DNA from 2 places in the Brevibacillus composti genome. Region 1 is predicted to be linked to the other one. Evidence: riboswitches for the same ligand, from Rfam matches in the RefSeq annotation. Region 1 holds a riboswitch; the other holds the start of a gene.
The links. A riboswitch is a leader RNA that binds a small molecule or an ion and turns the genes downstream of it on or off. The one in region 1 is predicted to bind S-adenosylmethionine.
Positions count from the first base shown of each region.

Region 2: it holds a riboswitch for S-adenosylmethionine, as region 1 does, so the genes downstream of both, metK (methionine adenosyltransferase) here and JD108_RS02315 (homocysteine synthase) in region 1, are expected to answer to the same signal.

Region 1 covers NZ_CP066308.1:422,624-430,704, forward strand. The annotation lists gene JD108_RS02285 (hypothetical protein) at 1-690, shown strand, start outside; gene JD108_RS02290 (hypothetical protein) at 702-1,532, shown strand; gene sipW (signal peptidase I SipW) at 1,754-2,326, shown strand; gene JD108_RS02300 (TasA family protein) at 2,456-2,977, shown strand; gene JD108_RS02305 (SipW-dependent-type signal peptide-containing protein) at 3,054-3,752, shown strand; gene JD108_RS02310 (M73 family metallopeptidase) at 3,766-4,659, shown strand; gene JD108_RS02315 (homocysteine synthase) at 4,769-6,073, opposite strand; SAM riboswitch class I at 6,158-6,263, opposite strand; gene JD108_RS02320 (ISLre2 family transposase) at 6,607-7,959, opposite strand.
Region 2 covers NZ_CP066308.1:4,024,630-4,032,710, reverse strand. The annotation lists gene JD108_RS20185 (S8 family peptidase) at 1-625, shown strand, start outside; gene JD108_RS20180 (hypothetical protein) at 652-1,113, shown strand; SAM riboswitch class I at 1,167-1,267, shown strand; gene metK (methionine adenosyltransferase) at 1,404-2,612, shown strand; gene JD108_RS20170 (polysaccharide deacetylase family protein) at 3,150-3,926, shown strand; gene JD108_RS20165 (sensor histidine kinase) at 3,926-5,068, shown strand; gene JD108_RS20160 (response regulator) at 5,100-5,810, shown strand; gene JD108_RS20155 (glycosyltransferase family 2 protein) at 5,895-6,272, shown strand; gene JD108_RS20150 (ATP-dependent helicase ComFA) at 6,399-8,081, shown strand, end outside.

The sequences.
Region 1 (8,081 bases):
AGCCTGTTTCTCCTCGGGCTTGCCGCCACGCTGATGCATCAGCCGGCAGGCACCTACAGCTGGCTGTGGCAGGAGACGAGGGATGCCAGCCACCACTTTGCCGTCGGGCTGCTGGACATCACCCGGAGCTCCTTTGCCGATCAGTGGCGCGTGGTGGAAGGCGGCAATCACTCCATTGATTTGTCCCGCATGATCCCCGGCGATGCGCGCCTGTTGGAGGCCACGCTCTCTCGCGGCGAGAGCGATCTTGATTTTTTCTACAAAATCGTGGCGAGAGTGACAGCAGCGGACCACCCGGAGGAGCAGCAGGAGCGGGAAGAGACGGACCAGCCGGATGATGCGCGCAGGGCGGTCGATGAAACGAGGCAGGATGATGCAACAAAGCAGAGCGATGTTTCGAAGCGGAATGATGCGCCGAAGCTGGAGGACGTCCTGCGCATTCGCATAGAGAGCGGCGGGGACGTCGTCTACGACGGGCTGGTTCGCGAGCTTCATCAGCAGCAGCCCGGTCTTCCCCATGTCAATGGCACAGAGAGCTATTTCTCCGCGCGGCAGCGAACGAAGAAATTCGCCATAACGGTCTACCTGCCGAAAGAAGGGATCGATCATCAGTATCAGGCGTTGGCAGGGAATCTGGAAGTGCGGTTTCTGGCCAAACAAGCGACACCGGGCGCCATTTTTGCGGAATAGGGGGGAGTCGGTTGAAAAAAGTGATAGCGGTAGCGGCGCTGGCTGCGATGGTCACGCTGCTCCCCCTGGAAGGGACGGTCGCTTTTTTGACCAGCGAGAAGAAACAGACGGTTCCTGTCAGTCTGGGCACGAATGAAGACGTGTTTGTCACCGAAACGGAGTCGATCCAGCTTCTGACGGAGGTGACCAAGCAAGTCAAAATCACCAGGAAAAAGGTAGAGGGAGCAGCGGAGGGAGAGGCCGGCGGCGAATCGGAGGAGCGGGATGTCAGCTATCGGGTAGTGGAGGGAGCCTATACGCTCAGGCTGATCCCGCAGCGGCCGCATCTCGATCTGGAGCCGGAGAACTTTCGGGTGACGGGAGATTTGGCGGGTCTGTTGCAGATCAGCCCCGCGGACGATGAAGACGAGAAGGCGATTGCCTATCGGCTGGAGCATCGGCGCGATCAGGTCGAGTACCGGGATGGGACAGTGCGGGGAGAGCTTCATATTACGGCGTTGGGCGGTTTTTACATGCACGCGGTCCCGGTGACGTTGGTGACCCGGGTCAAGGAAAGTACGAGCGTGGTAGAGATCCGTGTGCCAAGTGTGCCCGGCGTGCCTCCGGTCGGCCCGCCTCCAGCAGGCCAGCCTCCGGTGGAGACGCCTGTTCCGACACCGCCTCCGCCGCCAGATTCGGCTCCACCGCAGGTCGATCCGCCGGCGCTCCCACAACCGGAAGGCTCGCCGCCCGCAGGAGGAGAAGGCTCGCCGCCCGCAGGAGGAGGAGAAGGCCCGCCGCCCGCAGGAGGAGGAGAAGGCTCGCCGCCAGCAGGAGGAGACGCCCCTCCCTCTGGCCCCTAGCGAATTGTGACAAATGTTGCCCATCGAGCGCGGCTCGGTGGGTTTTTTCTATGCAAAAAGCAAAAATCAAACGCCGAGTCTCACCTCCCTCCTCCTCCGCGGTGAGAGACCGATTCATCCTGGAGGAGGAGGAAGACTACCGCCATGACGGATACTCCGGAAAAAAACCATCAGGTACGATGAAGATGTGACAAATCAGTTGATAGAAGGGGTTGCGCTCCATGGCTGCTGTGCTCAAATGGTTAAGTCGAATCACCACCGCCATCCTCGTACTGATCCTCCTGTCGTTGCTTGCTTTTGCTCTCTCCGCCAAATGGACCGGAGGATCGCCTACGATCATGGGCAAAGAGCTGCTCACGGTTCTCTCCGGTTCGATGGAGCCCGGGATTCAGACGGGATCCGTCATCGCGGTGACACCCAAACCCGATCCCCAGTCGCTGCAGGTCGGTGACGTGATCACCTTCAAGTCCGCAGACAACGCCAGCGTCCTGATTACCCACCGCATTCTCGAAGTCAAGACCATCGATTCAGAGCTTCACTTTATCACCAAAGGAGATAACAACGACGCGCCCGACTCCTCTCCCGTTCCCGCTTCGCATGTAGTCGGCGTGTATGCCGACCTGACTGTCCCTTACCTGGGCTTCATTCTCAACTTTTTGAAATCCAAAGCAGGGATCGCGCTTTTTCTGATCGTTCCCGGGGTCTACCTCATCCTCTCGCAGATGATCAGCCTCTGGCGGACGATCGCGCAAATGGAAAAAGAGAAAGAGGCGTCAAAAGAACCAATCGGGTAAAAACCTCAGCTTCCCTACGTTAGGAATCTTCTCGCAAGAAATACAGGAGTAGACGCAAATGATACACACTGGTTTTGCGTGAGAGGTTCTAAATAAACCAAGAAATCATTTATTAGGAGGAATTTTTCCATGAAACTGGGACTCAAAGGCAAATTCGGTATGGCATTGGCTTCCACGGCTCTGGGAGCGGCACTGATTGGCGGCGGCACGTTCGCCCTCTTCTCGGACACGGCGGCCAATGAAGGCAACACCTTTACGGCAGGGACGCTCACCATTGAGGATGTAACCGGCGGCGCTGCTTTTGACTACACCGTGTACTTCGACAACCTGGCTCCTGGAGACAGCGAAAACGAACAGCTGACCATCAGAAACACGGGTTCCCTGGATGCGTGGGTAGCCATTGACACAGACAACACAACGACGACGGGCGCTCTGTTTGAAGGTGACACCCCCCTCACATTGACGCTGGATGGCGACACGGTGCTCATCCCTGCGGGCGGGGAAGCTACCTTCGATGTCAGCTACAACTTCCCCCTGGAAGCAGGAAATGAGTATCAAGAAGCCACCGGAACGGCATCGATTGCTATAAAAGCCGTACAGGCGCGCAACAATACGAACGCTGCCGGCGACGGTCCGACTGCTTGGGATTAATCTTATAGCTGAAAAGGGTGGTGGAAGTCACCGCCCTTTTTTCACTCAATACGAGTAACCGGTAGGAGGGTATTGCATGAATGCGAGGAAAAAAATAGTCGCCCTGTCCATGGCTGGATTACTGACAGTGGGACTGGCAGTTGGCGGTGTCACCTTCGCGCTGTTTACGGATACGGCGGCCAATGAAGGCAATGAATTTACCGCAGGAACCATCAATTTGAACGCAGCCCGCAACCATGGAGACTATCTGCAGGGTCCGATGTTCTACTCGGACTTCCTCGATCCGGATGGGAATCACCCCTATGACAAGACCGAGCTGCGCCCAAGCGGCGAGGTGATCGGCGGCTGGGCGCCTGGGGACAAAGTGAAGCGGACGATGATTCTCTCCAATACAGGAAGTCTCGACGCCAAACTGACGGGGGTCAAAGCCACCGTAAGAGAGTCCTACACCCAGACACTTCGCAATGGCAGAGATACCCGGACGGTGACGGGAGAAATTGCGGGTGCGGCCTACGAAGAGTTTATCGATAAGGCGCATGTGAAAATCTCCAATCCCGACAGCGATACCTTGATTTTTGACGGCGTGCTCAGGGATCTGATCGGCGAGGGGTATGCCGGTGTCGTCGAGGAATTGGTGCTCCAGTCCGATCCCTCCGGCCCGCTCAACATTACGTTTGAGGTGACGCTGGACAGATCCGCAGGCAATGAGCTGCAAGGAAAGAACTTCATCTTCGACTTCGGCTTCTACGCGGAACAGGTGCGGAATAACGACTAAGCGGGATACGGGCGTGTCTCTGGCGCGATATAAAGTATGGATGCTTCTCTCCCTGCTGATTGTGCTCGTGTTGGGGCTTTTCACGGGAGGAGCTACGCTGGGAGCGTTACGCGACAGTACAGGAGAGGGGAAAATTATCTTTACGGCGGGAGAGCTGGGGATTGCGGTGGAAAACGAGGAGATTCGCTTTACGGAGGCGACAGGTACGGTAAGCCTCCCGATCGACAGGCTGGCTCCCGGGGATCGGGGTACGGAGACATTCCAGCTCCGCAACCACAAAGCCGCCGATCTGAAGTATGAGATCAGGGGCGGTGTCGCAAACGGTCCGATTCCGTTCACCGGGGTGGATCCGGCCCAGGATCTGCGAGTGTCCTATGCGTACTCTACCGATCAGGGAAAAACCTGGATCAGCATTACTCCCGGGACGCGGGATATTTTTCTGGCAGCCAAAGAGATTCACTACTACAAAATCAATTACCAGATTCCGCTTTCCGCGGACAATCGCTATCAGCAGGCAAGCGGAGCGCTGCAGCTAGTCTTTCATGCGGAGTCCCTTCAGCAGCAGGCAGGATGTTTTCTCCCGCCGTTTGCCAACAACCAATTCGCCCTCCACCAGGGTTCCGCGGTGCCGATCAAATTCCAGCTCAAGGACGTGAAGCCGCACCCGGAAGGCGATGTCCGCCTGGAGATCACGGGACCTGCGGTGGGAGGCGGAACGGTGAGCTATACTTTTTCTCGTGAAAATGGCACACTCGATCGAAACGGGAATCACTATCAGGCCGGCTTTTCCACGCGTGACTATCCGGTCGTGACAGATGGCGTCTACAAGGCTGTGGTCTATACAGGGAGTACGGCTGTCTGTGGAAAGGAATTCGCGGTGCGCCAGCAGGGCAACCGGGCGAATTAGGAAGCAGGGCGCAAAAAAACACACCTCCGCTCGCCGGCACAAAGCCGGAAGGAGGTGTGTTTTTGCGTGAGGGGAAGGCTCCGCCCAAAGCTCGCGAAGCCTTCCTCTTTTATTGGACGCTCTTGGCGGTAACCGCCGCCTGCAAAGCCTGCTCCAAATCGCCAATAATATCGTCGATCGCCTCCGTGCCGATGGAGAGGCGAATCAGCCCGGGCGTCACACCTGCAGCGAGCTGCTCTTCCGCGGTCATCTGCTGGTGCGTGGTGCTCGCCGGGTGGATGACCAGTGATTTGGAATCGCCGACGTTGGCCAGATGGGAGAAAAGCTGGAGGGATTCGATCAGCTTTTTCCCTTCCTCGACGCCGCCGCGAATGCCGAAGGTGAGGAGGGCGCCTGCGCCTTTTGGCAAGTATTTTTGAGTGAGCGGGTAGTACGGGCTGCTTTCCAGACCGGGGTAATTGACCCATTCCACAGCCGGATGATCCTGCAGGAAACGGGCCACAGCCAACGTATTTTGGCTGTGACGCTCCATACGCAGATGCAGCGTCTCCAGTCCTTGCAGGAACAAAAAGGCGTTAAACGGTGCGACAGCAGCGCCGATGTCGCGCTGAAGCTGTACGCGGGCCTTGATGATGTAGGCCAGCGGGCCGACCGCTTCGGTAAAGACGACGCCGTGATAGCTCGGGTCCGGCGTGGTCAGTCCAGGGAATTTGCCGTTGTTCCAGTCAAATTTGCCGGAATCGACGATGATTCCGCCGATCGCGGTGCCGTGACCACCGATGAATTTCGTCGTGGAGTGAACCACGATGTCGGCGCCATGGTCAAACGGACGGCAGAGCAATGGCGTCGCGAAGGTATTGTCAACGATCAACGGAACGCCGTTTTCATGAGCGATGGCGGCGATGGCTTCCAGATCGGCGACGTCGATTCGCGGGTTGCCAATCGTCTCGGTGAAGAGGGCTTTGGTTTTCTCGTTGATTTTCGCCCGGAAATTTTCGGGATCAGACGGGTCTACGAAATGGACCGTAATCCCCAGCTTCGACAGCGTATGGGCAAACAGATTGTAGGTGCCGCCGTACAGATGGCTGGAAGAGACGATCTCATCGCCGGCTCCTGCGATATTCAAAATGGCAAACGTAATCGCCGCTTGCCCGGAGGATGTGGCCAGCGCGCCGACGCCGCCCTCCAGCAGGGCGACACGCTGCTCGAAAACATCCTGGGTGGGATTCATGATGCGGGTGTAGATGTTGCCGAATTCCTTCAGCGCGAACAGATTGGCGGCATGTTCGGTATCGCGGAATACGTACGAGGTCGTCTGGTAGATGGGCACGGCCCGTGATCCCGTGACAGGATCCACCTGCTGTCCTCCGTGCAGGGCAAGGGTTTCCGGCTTCCACTGTTTTTGATCTGACATGGTCATCTCTTCCTCTCATCCATTTGTATTTAGAAAAAACAAAGCCTTTTCCTGAGAGGGAAAAGGCTTCGGGCATACCGCGCGGCTTCATCTCTCAGAATCACTGATTCTGCAGGAATTGGCACCATGCGGATCGACCGCAGGTTGCCGGGTTTCATCGGGCCTGTCCCTCCACCACTCTTGATGAAATGTTTGAAATTTTCTAATCTTGCTTATCTGCTATTATAGTGCGGCGAAGACGAGAGGTCAATCAAATATTCCCGACTAATATGGGTGGATTTTCGTGATTTAAAAAAGGGAGATCTTTGTCAGATCTCCCTTCTGTCTGTGAGTCAGCAGCGGATATGTACTCCGCTCCATGCCTTCGTCTTTTTTAATCGTTGTGTGTGTACCATCGCAATTTCCATTAGGATTCTGTGTGAGTCAAGCCATAGTGGGCAGGATTTTTTTGTCTCCAAAATAAGACTTCTGGTTTCCTCTTCTTGAAAGCGTTTTATTTTTGTATGATTCCTTTCTTCCACTCGATTTTTGCCTCATCCGCGAAGGGCTTTTAAGGCCAGCCCGGTAGGGCTGCTTTGATATGGCCCGTGCAACAGGCGGATCGTCCCGTTTATATAGCCTTTTGCCTGCTCTTTCACTTCCCGTAGCAAGTCCTTCACTCGGACCATTGGGTTGGGCTGTAACACTTGCTTCTTCGCTATCGCCTGGCCGCTCAAACGACTTCCCTCTTGTCGTGCCATAATGGCTCGCAACATCGCTTGTACTCCCCGTACACTCCAACTGTAGCCGCCTCGTTTGGTCCTTTTTGCCATCACCCGCATTTGCGCTTCCGCACTCCCCATTGGACGCATGCCCGTCGTGTCGATACCAGCTTCACCCAGAACCTTTCGATAGTCGATAAGATGCCTTCGATGCCGCCGTAAATAGGCCACGTATTTCCGCCATTCGTTCCGGTGCTCTTCCAGAATCTTTTCCTCCGGTACGGACTCTACTGTCGCCAGCAAGATATCCGCTTCAAAGGCCGCCAACGCCTGCCTTACCGTCTGCCACGTCTCTGGCAACTGACCCAGGAATCGGCGCAATTCTCGCGCCACATGAAAGCGATCCAGTGTGTAAATACAGCGGTGAAAGTAGGATTCGCATTCTCCAATCCAATTGGCCCCATCCCCATTGACTACGATCCATGTGTTTTCATCCATGTCGTAATGACGAACCAGAAAGTCGCCAAACCCTTCCCAGAACTCTCCCTTCGTCGTATGCAGGTAATGGCGTTTCGACCTAAGCCGCACTCGGTCCCCCTCTTGTTCCCATCCTTCGTGCACAATCGCCATTCGATTTTCCATTCCCCGCTGGCGTTGCCTCTGCAATGAGGTGTAAAGTCCATCCACTTCCACAAACAATACGCGAACCGACCTTCGGGTCGCTTTCGACACGATGGTTGATGCTTGTTCAACCCGCGTGATTAGTTTGTCCCGAATGGCCTCATGGCTCAGTACCCGATACCCCAGTAACGCTTCCAAGCGTTTTGCGCTGTCCCGGTACGAGGGGCCTTGGCTAGCAAATTCGATCGCTATCTCTTCCAAAAACGGGCTTAGCTTCTCCCGCCCGTCAAAGGCCAGCATACGATCCAACAAATACACATGTTGACCCTTCACGCGATCCTGATACAATCGCCGTTTGAATCGAACCGTACCAAAGAGCGTGTCGATCTGGACTTCTCGTTGGTCCTTCAGCCGAAAGCGTGAATGATCCCGTTGATGCATCAGATACTCGTCCAACGCTTCCAAAATATAAGCCATACCGGCAGCGAACTGTTCCTGCAACGTTCGAAACAACAACGTTTCAAGCTCTTTCATTGTGGGAAATTCCGTGGTAAACTTGCTCACAGGGTTTCTCCTCCTTGGTGTGTTTGGTTTTGGCGCTTTACACTTTACCAAGAAGAGAAGCCCTTTTCTATACCCTCCAACTGATTTTTCTTCAAAAATTTCTTTTCGGTTTGCCCACGAAC
Region 2 (8,081 bases), 860 kb from region 1:
GCCGGGCAAATACTACATCCGGCTGAACAGCTTTGTGCCGTTCAAATACGACTCCTACCGGCTTACGCTGACCAAACAGACATTGATCGAAGGATACCGCGACATCAGCACGCACTGGGCCCGAAATGAAATCGCCAGACTGAGCCGCAAGGGCGTGGTCAAGGGCTTTGACGACGCTACCTTCCGGCCGGACCAATCCGTCACGCGAGCCCAGTTTGCGACGATGCTGGTTCAGTCTATGCGGGCCAAGGGTGTCAATGTCGTTCCTTATGCGGGGAAAAGTCCGTTCCGTGACCTTTCCACCAACCACTGGGCCCATGCCAATATGATGACAGCGCACAAGCTCGGCATCATCCAGGGCTATCCGAACAACAGCATCAAGCCGGACCAGTCGATCACGCGGGCAGAGATGGCCCTGATGGTGGCGCGGGCGCATGATCTCTTGCTGTACAAGCGGAGCAAATCTTCCTTTGCCGATTTGCCGACCAGCCATTGGGCATCGCCGGCGGTGGAGGCGCTCGCCTCCAGGAACTGGATCAGCGGCTACGGACAAACATTCAAGCCGCAGGGCAGGGCTACGCGGGCGGAAGTGGTCGTCCTGCTGGCCAAAGCTTACCAATTGTAATCCGATGGAAAAGGAGAGAATAGAACATGAAAAAAGCAACCAAGGGATTTCTCGCCCTGGCCATAGTCGGAACAGCGGTCTTTGCATCGCAAGCACTGGCTGACGGAAACGGCGGCGTGCCGGGTTCGGTCGACGATCCGGTTGTCACCAAAAGCTATGTTGATCAGCAAATCCGGCAGGCTTTGGGCGGAGGCGGAGGCAGTGTCTCCAATGGATTGACCGTGGTGGAGCTGTATCCGGGGCAGACGCTCTACGGCTTTGAAGGGACCGAATTTATCGTTCGCACCGGCAAGGTACAAGCCGTAGCAGGCAATAAAGGCGACGGCTTGACCGATATTACCGAAGGAGCCGACCTGCGCGGCGGAGCACTCGTGCAGGCCAATCACCTGCTTCTGATTGCCCGCTCTGACAATCGCGGTCTGCGCCTACAGTCGGGGTACGACAACGTGGCCTACATCATGGTCCGGGGCAAGTACGAAATACGCTAACCGCTTATTGACACCGGAGATAAAAACGATTATTCTATAAACCGTAATGGATACTCTTATCCAGAGCAGGCGGAGGGACTGGCCCCATGAAGCCCGGCAACCGACTCGAGCGGTGCTAACCAGCAGAACGGTAACCTGTTCTGGCCGATAAGAGGGTAGGGAACGCAATCACAGCACCTTTTCCTCACATACAGGAAAAGGTTTTTTTTTGCTTGTGCCGTCGTCTAATAATAACCTGTTTCGGCTACCACACTATTTGTATGAGGTCAAAGGAGGTATTTACATTGGCTTTGCAAAAAGGGCGTCGTCTGTTTACTTCTGAATCCGTCACAGAAGGTCATCCCGACAAGATTTGCGACCAAATTTCCGACTCGATCCTGGATGCGATTTTGTCCAAGGACCCGAATGCTCGCGTCGCATGCGAAACTTCCGTTACCACGGGTCTGGTGCTCGTGGCGGGAGAAATCACCACCAATACTTACGTAGATATTCAAAAGCTCGTTCGTGACACCATCCGTGAAATCGGCTACGATCGCGCCAAGTTTGGTTTTGACGCCGACACTTGCGGCGTACTGACAGCGATTGGCGAGCAGTCTGCAGACATTGCCCTCGGCGTAGACCAGGCATTGGAAGCGCGTGAGGGTACCATGACAGATGCGGAGATCGAAGCAATTGGCGCCGGCGACCAAGGCCTGATGTTCGGCTTTGCTTGCAACGAGACACCTGAGCTGATGCCGCTGCCGATCAGCATGGCTCACCAATTGGCGCGCCGTCTGACTGAAGTACGCAAAAACGGCCAGCTGAGCTATCTGCGCCCGGATGGAAAAACACAGGTTACAGTGGAGTACGATGGGGACAAGCCAGTCCGCATCGACACGATCGTCATCTCGACGCAGCACGCGCCTGAAGCAACGCTGGAGCAAATCAAACAAGACCTCACCGAGCATGTGATCAAGCCGGTTGTGCCAGCTGAACTGCTGGATGCCGAAACCAAATATTTCATTAACCCGACAGGACGTTTTGTTATCGGCGGCCCGCAGGGTGATGCCGGTTTGACCGGACGCAAAATCATCGTAGATACCTACGGCGGTTATGCTCGTCACGGCGGCGGCGCTTTCTCCGGGAAAGATCCGACAAAAGTGGACCGCTCCGGTGCGTACGCAGCGCGCTATGTGGCGAAAAACATCGTGGCAGCCGGCCTCGCCGACAAATGTGAAGTTCAGGTAGCATACGCTATTGGCGTGGCGCAGCCTGTTTCCATCAGCGTCGATACCTTTGGCACCGGCAAGGTGGCGGAGGAGCATCTGGTGACGCTGATCCGCAAGCATTTTGATCTTCGTCCTGCCGGTATCATTAAGCAGCTTGATCTGCGCCGCCCGATTTACAAGCAGACAGCGGCCTACGGCCATTTCGGCCGCAATGACTTGGATGTGCCATGGGAGCGCACAGACAAGGCGGAAGCGCTCAAGCAGGATGCAGCCGCATTCATGCAGCAATAACAGATGCCTGGAGAGCCTGGTGATTCACCGGGCTCTTTTTTGTGCCTGAGGGGCCGCTGTGGAGCGGACAGTGAAGCCTCCCTGCAGGGCGGAGAACGGAGCTTAGCATGGGAACATGATTCTTCTCACTACAGCCCCGCTATTCGTTTTACTGGTTAAAAGGCACACGGAATTCGATATAACCGCTTATATGCTCCCGGGCAATGGGTAAATAGACAGGAGCTTTACTGGAATTCAGTTCATAAAGGAATCTGTTTGCGTACGTCGAAATTCCTATATAGGCATAGAGGAGGGATCTGTTTGCCGAAGAGACTGCCCTTCCTTCTCGTATTTTTCATGACTTTAGGGCTGGTTGTAGCTGGCGGACTGCTCGGGACATCCTCTTTTTTACAACTAGAGGAGTCAAAAGTGCAACCTTTCCCCCATGTGATTACGTCTATAAGCACAAGTGAGAAAAACGAAGCTTTGCCACAAAAAGATGACAGCCGGGAAAAAGCTGTTTCCTCAGCATTATGGTACAGAAATCGGGTAGTTGTTTTGACGTACCATCATGTGACCGACAATTCTGACCAGCGCTATGTCATCGGTGCTGATGCATTCGAAAAACATATGGAGTTTCTGTACGAAAACAACTTTCATCCGATTTCGTTGACAGAGTTTGTCCGTTTTGTGGAAACGGGTGTGCTGCCCACCGCCAATGCGGTGCTGATCACTTTTGACGATGGGTACGAAAGCTATTACACCCATGCCTTTCCCGTGATGGAGCGTTATCAGTTTCCGTCCGTCAATTTTGCCATCCTGGGACGACTGCGAGATACGGACGAGCGCAAACGGGAGAACATGACCATGCCGCTGTCCAGGCCGCAGGTAAAAGAGATGCTGCAAACCGGGTTGGTGGACATCGGTTCTCATACGTACAGCCTGCATGATGAGAAGGCGCGCAACGAATGGGGAGAGCTGGGTCCGGAGACCGCTCCCGTCTATGTTGAAGATCTGGAGCGGCTCGAAGACGAGCAGGAGTACCGAACACGCCTGTATGTGGACTTTACCATGTCTCGCGTCGGCCTGAGCGATCTGGTCGGCAAACAGGTGGAAACCATTTCGCTGCCGTTTGGCTACAGCAACGAAATCGTGCTCGATACAGCCAAGCAGGCAGGGTACCGGTTTGTATTCAATTCCAATCCGGGAGTCGTGACTGCGAAGGTCGATCCATTTTCCATCCCCCGCTATGATGTCGGGCTGCGGGAAGTGGATACAGCCAGGCTTGAGCAACTGTTCCGAGAGGTTAAAACTGCGTTTGAAGGAGAACCATGATGAATCAGGCGATCAGTATTACCATGTTGGATGGTGTGATTAATCGCACGATCGAGACGGTGGAGACGAGTAAATCGCAAATATTTGAGATCGCCGAGAACGCCAGGCAAGAGGGGAACTCCCTCAAATTTGATTTGCATGAATTGCGCCAGGAAATCGCAAAAGTGATAAGCAAGGTAGATGAATTGGAGCTCTCCTACCGCAGGGCCCGCGCCCGCCTCGTGCTGGTCAGCCGCAATTTCAACACCTATACGGAAGAGGATATTCGCATCGCCTATGAGGAAGCGAATCGCATCCAGGTGGAGCTGTCGATCTATCGGGAGCGCGAAAATAACCTGAAAAAGCGGCGGAACGATCTGGAGCGTCAGCTGCGCACGCTGGAGGAGACAATCGAGCGCGCCGAACAGCTGGTGACCCAGATGGGCGTCGTACTCGGGTATCTGACGGGGGATCTGAGCAAGGTAGGAGCCGTCCTGGAAGAGGCGAAGAAACATCAGCTGATGGGTCTGCAAATTATCCAGGCCCAGGAAGAGGAGAGGAAGCGGGTCGCGCGAGAAATCCATGACGGTCCCGCCCAATCCATGGCCAATGTCGTGCTTCGCTCCGAAATTGTAGATAAAATGCTGAGGAATGACCGCATTCTGGAAGCGCAGATGGAATTGCATGAACTGAAGGAAATGGTTCGCCTTAGTCTGGCGGATGTCAGACGGATCATTTTTGATCTGCGTCCCATGGCGCTTGATGATTTAGGTCTGGTCCCGACCCTCCAAAAATACATACAGACCTACGAAGATCGCACGAAAATCTCGGTTGATCTCGTCGTCTTTGGAGTAGAGCAACCGCTCCAAAGCTCTGTGAAAGCAGCGCTCTTTCGCTTGGTACAGGAGTGCCTGAACAACGTGGAAAAGCACGCCGGCGCCAGCAACGTCCAGGTGAAACTGGAGTTTCTGGAAGAGATGCTGCGCCTGGTAGTCAAGGACGACGGCGTCGGCTTTGACAAGGAAAAGCAAATATCCAAGGGAAGCTCGTTTGGCTTGCTCGGGATGAGAGAGCGTTCGCAGCTGCTGGAAGGAACGATGGAACTGCAGACTTCCCCTGGAGAGGGAACGAGAGTCATGTTTCAAATACCGGTTAAATTCTGAAAAGACACAGAGTGTACAGGGAGGATGACTTATGGAGAAGGTACAACAGCAAGAAATCAGCATCGTAATCGTAGATGATCATCAGCTTTTCCGCGAAGGTGTCAAGCGCATTCTGGAGATGGAAAAAGATTTTCGGGTCGTGGGCGAGGGCGCTGACGGGGACGAAGCCTTCCGTCTGGCCGAAGACCACAAGCCTGACGTCGTTTTGATGGATATCAACATGCCGAATGTCAGCGGCGTATCGGCCGCCGAACAAGTCATTTCAGTGAGTCCGAGCACGCGGGTGATCATGCTCTCGATCCATGACGACGAAGGCTATGTCTACCGCACGCTGCGCTCCGGCGCTTCCGGTTATCTTTTGAAGGAGATGGGCACCAATGACCTGGTGGAAGCGGTCCGCGTCGTGGCCTCCGGCGGTGCGTATATTCACCCCAAGGTGACTGGCAAGCTGATCGACGAATTCCGCCGCCTCAGCGAGCAGGAAGGCACAGGTGACCGCGGGGGATCCTTGGATGATTCCGATCCGGTCGATCCGAAGGTGATCGAATCGCTCACACGGAGAGAGCGGGAGGTGCTGCAGCTAATGGCAGAGGGAAAGAGCAACAGGGCGATTGGGGAATTCCTGTTCATCAGTGAGAAGACGGTGAAAAACCACGTCAGCAGCATCTTGCAAAAGCTGAGCGTACAGGACCGGACGCAAGCCGTCGTCATTTCGATTAAAAATGGCTGGGTAAAGCTCTAGAATCACCCGGCAAGATCAGCAACCGCAGATTCCCCAATCCAAGCCGTCACGCATACCTTGATCTCAGGAGGAGGTATGACCGTGATGGAAGAGTTGGTGATCTGGTTGCTGGCGGCATATGGAGGCTCCTCTCTGCTGGTGGGATTGGCTAACTGGTGGATGGGACGGCGGGGAAATGATGTGTCCCCGAGTGGCGAGCACTATCGCTTGCTTCTGTTCAATTCGGGGGATGTCGTGGAGCAAGTGGTCCGGAAGCTTCAATTCCACTCATATGTAAGAGGTGTCCCGATATCCATTTCTTATCAAGATGATGGGTCGGTCGACGATACCATTCGGATCATGGCGGTACTGGAACGCACAGATTACCCATGCAGGCGAGAAGAGCCGGAGGGTGCGATGTCGGCGTCGCCTGTCATGACCATAGACCTTCGCCGGGAAGGCGAGCAGCAGCACGCTCAGTGAGCGTGCTATTTTTTGGGTTTTTCGCAAGAAATGGCGGAGATCTTGCCCGCTTCCTCCGATTTATTTGCAGCCGTATGCTGTCTTGTTGGACACTAGGCTTACCAGATAAAGGCGGGGGTGGATCTCATGCGGGAATACCTGCTTTATATCAAAGTGTTGGGGAGGACAGCACAGGCGCATATCACGCCGTGCTTTCATGTAGATCAGGCGTTTTGGCGGGAAAGAGAGGGGGCACAGCTGTATGTGATCGGCAAAAGCAGATCGCTCGCCCTCGCCTTTTACCTGCGCGGGGAGCTGAATGCAGAGCTATCCCGGCGGGCATTTAGCGAAAAAAGCGTAGGACGGCTACGTCAGATTGCCAGCTCGCATGTCAGGGAGGCCAATGTATTATATGGCAGGCGAGCGGCCGGTATGACACCCATTGGGGATCGTTGGTTTTCCTTTGAAGCGGCAGGAGGAGACACTCTGGAGAGAAGGGCGTTAGCGGATGGCCAGACGGATGTCCCGAAGGATATGCCAAAGGATATGCCAAAGGATATCCCGATGGTTAACCCGGCGAATGCCACAAAAATTGCCCCGACGGATGCACAAACGGATGCAATCATAGCCGCCAGATCCGTTTCCGAGCCGTCCATGGTTTTCGCAGATCGATCTATCCACGACATCCCATACGAATCCGCAAAATGGCTCCACCTGTTAAACGGACGGGCGCTGCTCTGGGAGGAGACTGCTTCTTATCTCGAACAAAAGGGATTTACTCCCCGTTCGCTGGAGCATTGTCTTCAGTGGAACACCCTCCTGGGCAAAGCGGAACGGAAGCCAGGCATCGAGTGGAGCATCAAGAAAAGCTGGCTCCGGCATGAAATCAGACTGGTGTGCGCCAGATGCGGCTCCGATCAGTCCGTCGTGCTCGCACGCTGCCATACATGCGAGCAGGGCTGCGGCTATTGTACGGAGTGCCTGGATATGGGGAGGAGCAAATGCTGCACACCGTATATCTGTGTCCCCGGCTCGAGCACCCGCTCCGGAGATGGCGAGGCGGCTGCTCTCTATTGGAGAGGGCAATACTCCCCCATGCAGAAGGTGGCTGCGGAAAAGGCGCGACAGTTCGCAGCGGCGACTCGGCCCGGACCGTCGGAATTTCTGCTTTGGGCTGTCTGTGGCGCCGGGAAAACCGAGCTGCTGTTTCCGTCTGTGGCCGAGACATTGCGTGCAGGCGGACGAGTCCTGATCGCCACGCCGCGCAAGGATGTTGTGCTGGAGCTGGCGCCGCGCATCAGGGCCGTCTTTCCTGCCGCCCGTGTCATCGCTGTCCACGGCTCCAGCCGAGAAAAGTGGGAGGACGGCGATATCACGATCGCGACGACACACCAGGTGATGCGGTACTATCAGCGCTTCCCGCTGGTCGTCCTCGATGAAGTGGATGCATTCCCCTATCACAATAATCCCGTTCTCTACCGGGTGTTGGCTCGCGCCGTTCAGCCCGGAGGCAAAATACTCTACCTCAGCGCCACACCGCCCCGGTATTTGCAGAAGAGGCTGGTCCCGAGAGCCGGATATGCGTCGCAGGGCTCGCCCACTCACGTCCTGCTCCCAGGCAGATACCACGGATCTCCCTTGCCCGTGCCGCGCATTTCGACGGTGAGCGGACTGTACAAGCGATTGACCGCGGGACGTCCGATTCCCGAACTGCTGGATCCCATGGCCGAATCTCTTGGACAGGAGCGGCAGGTCTTCGTATTTGTCCCGCGAGTCGAACAGGTGGAGCGGGTCCTTCGCTATTTGCAGGAGAAGCTGCCGGCCTATGCG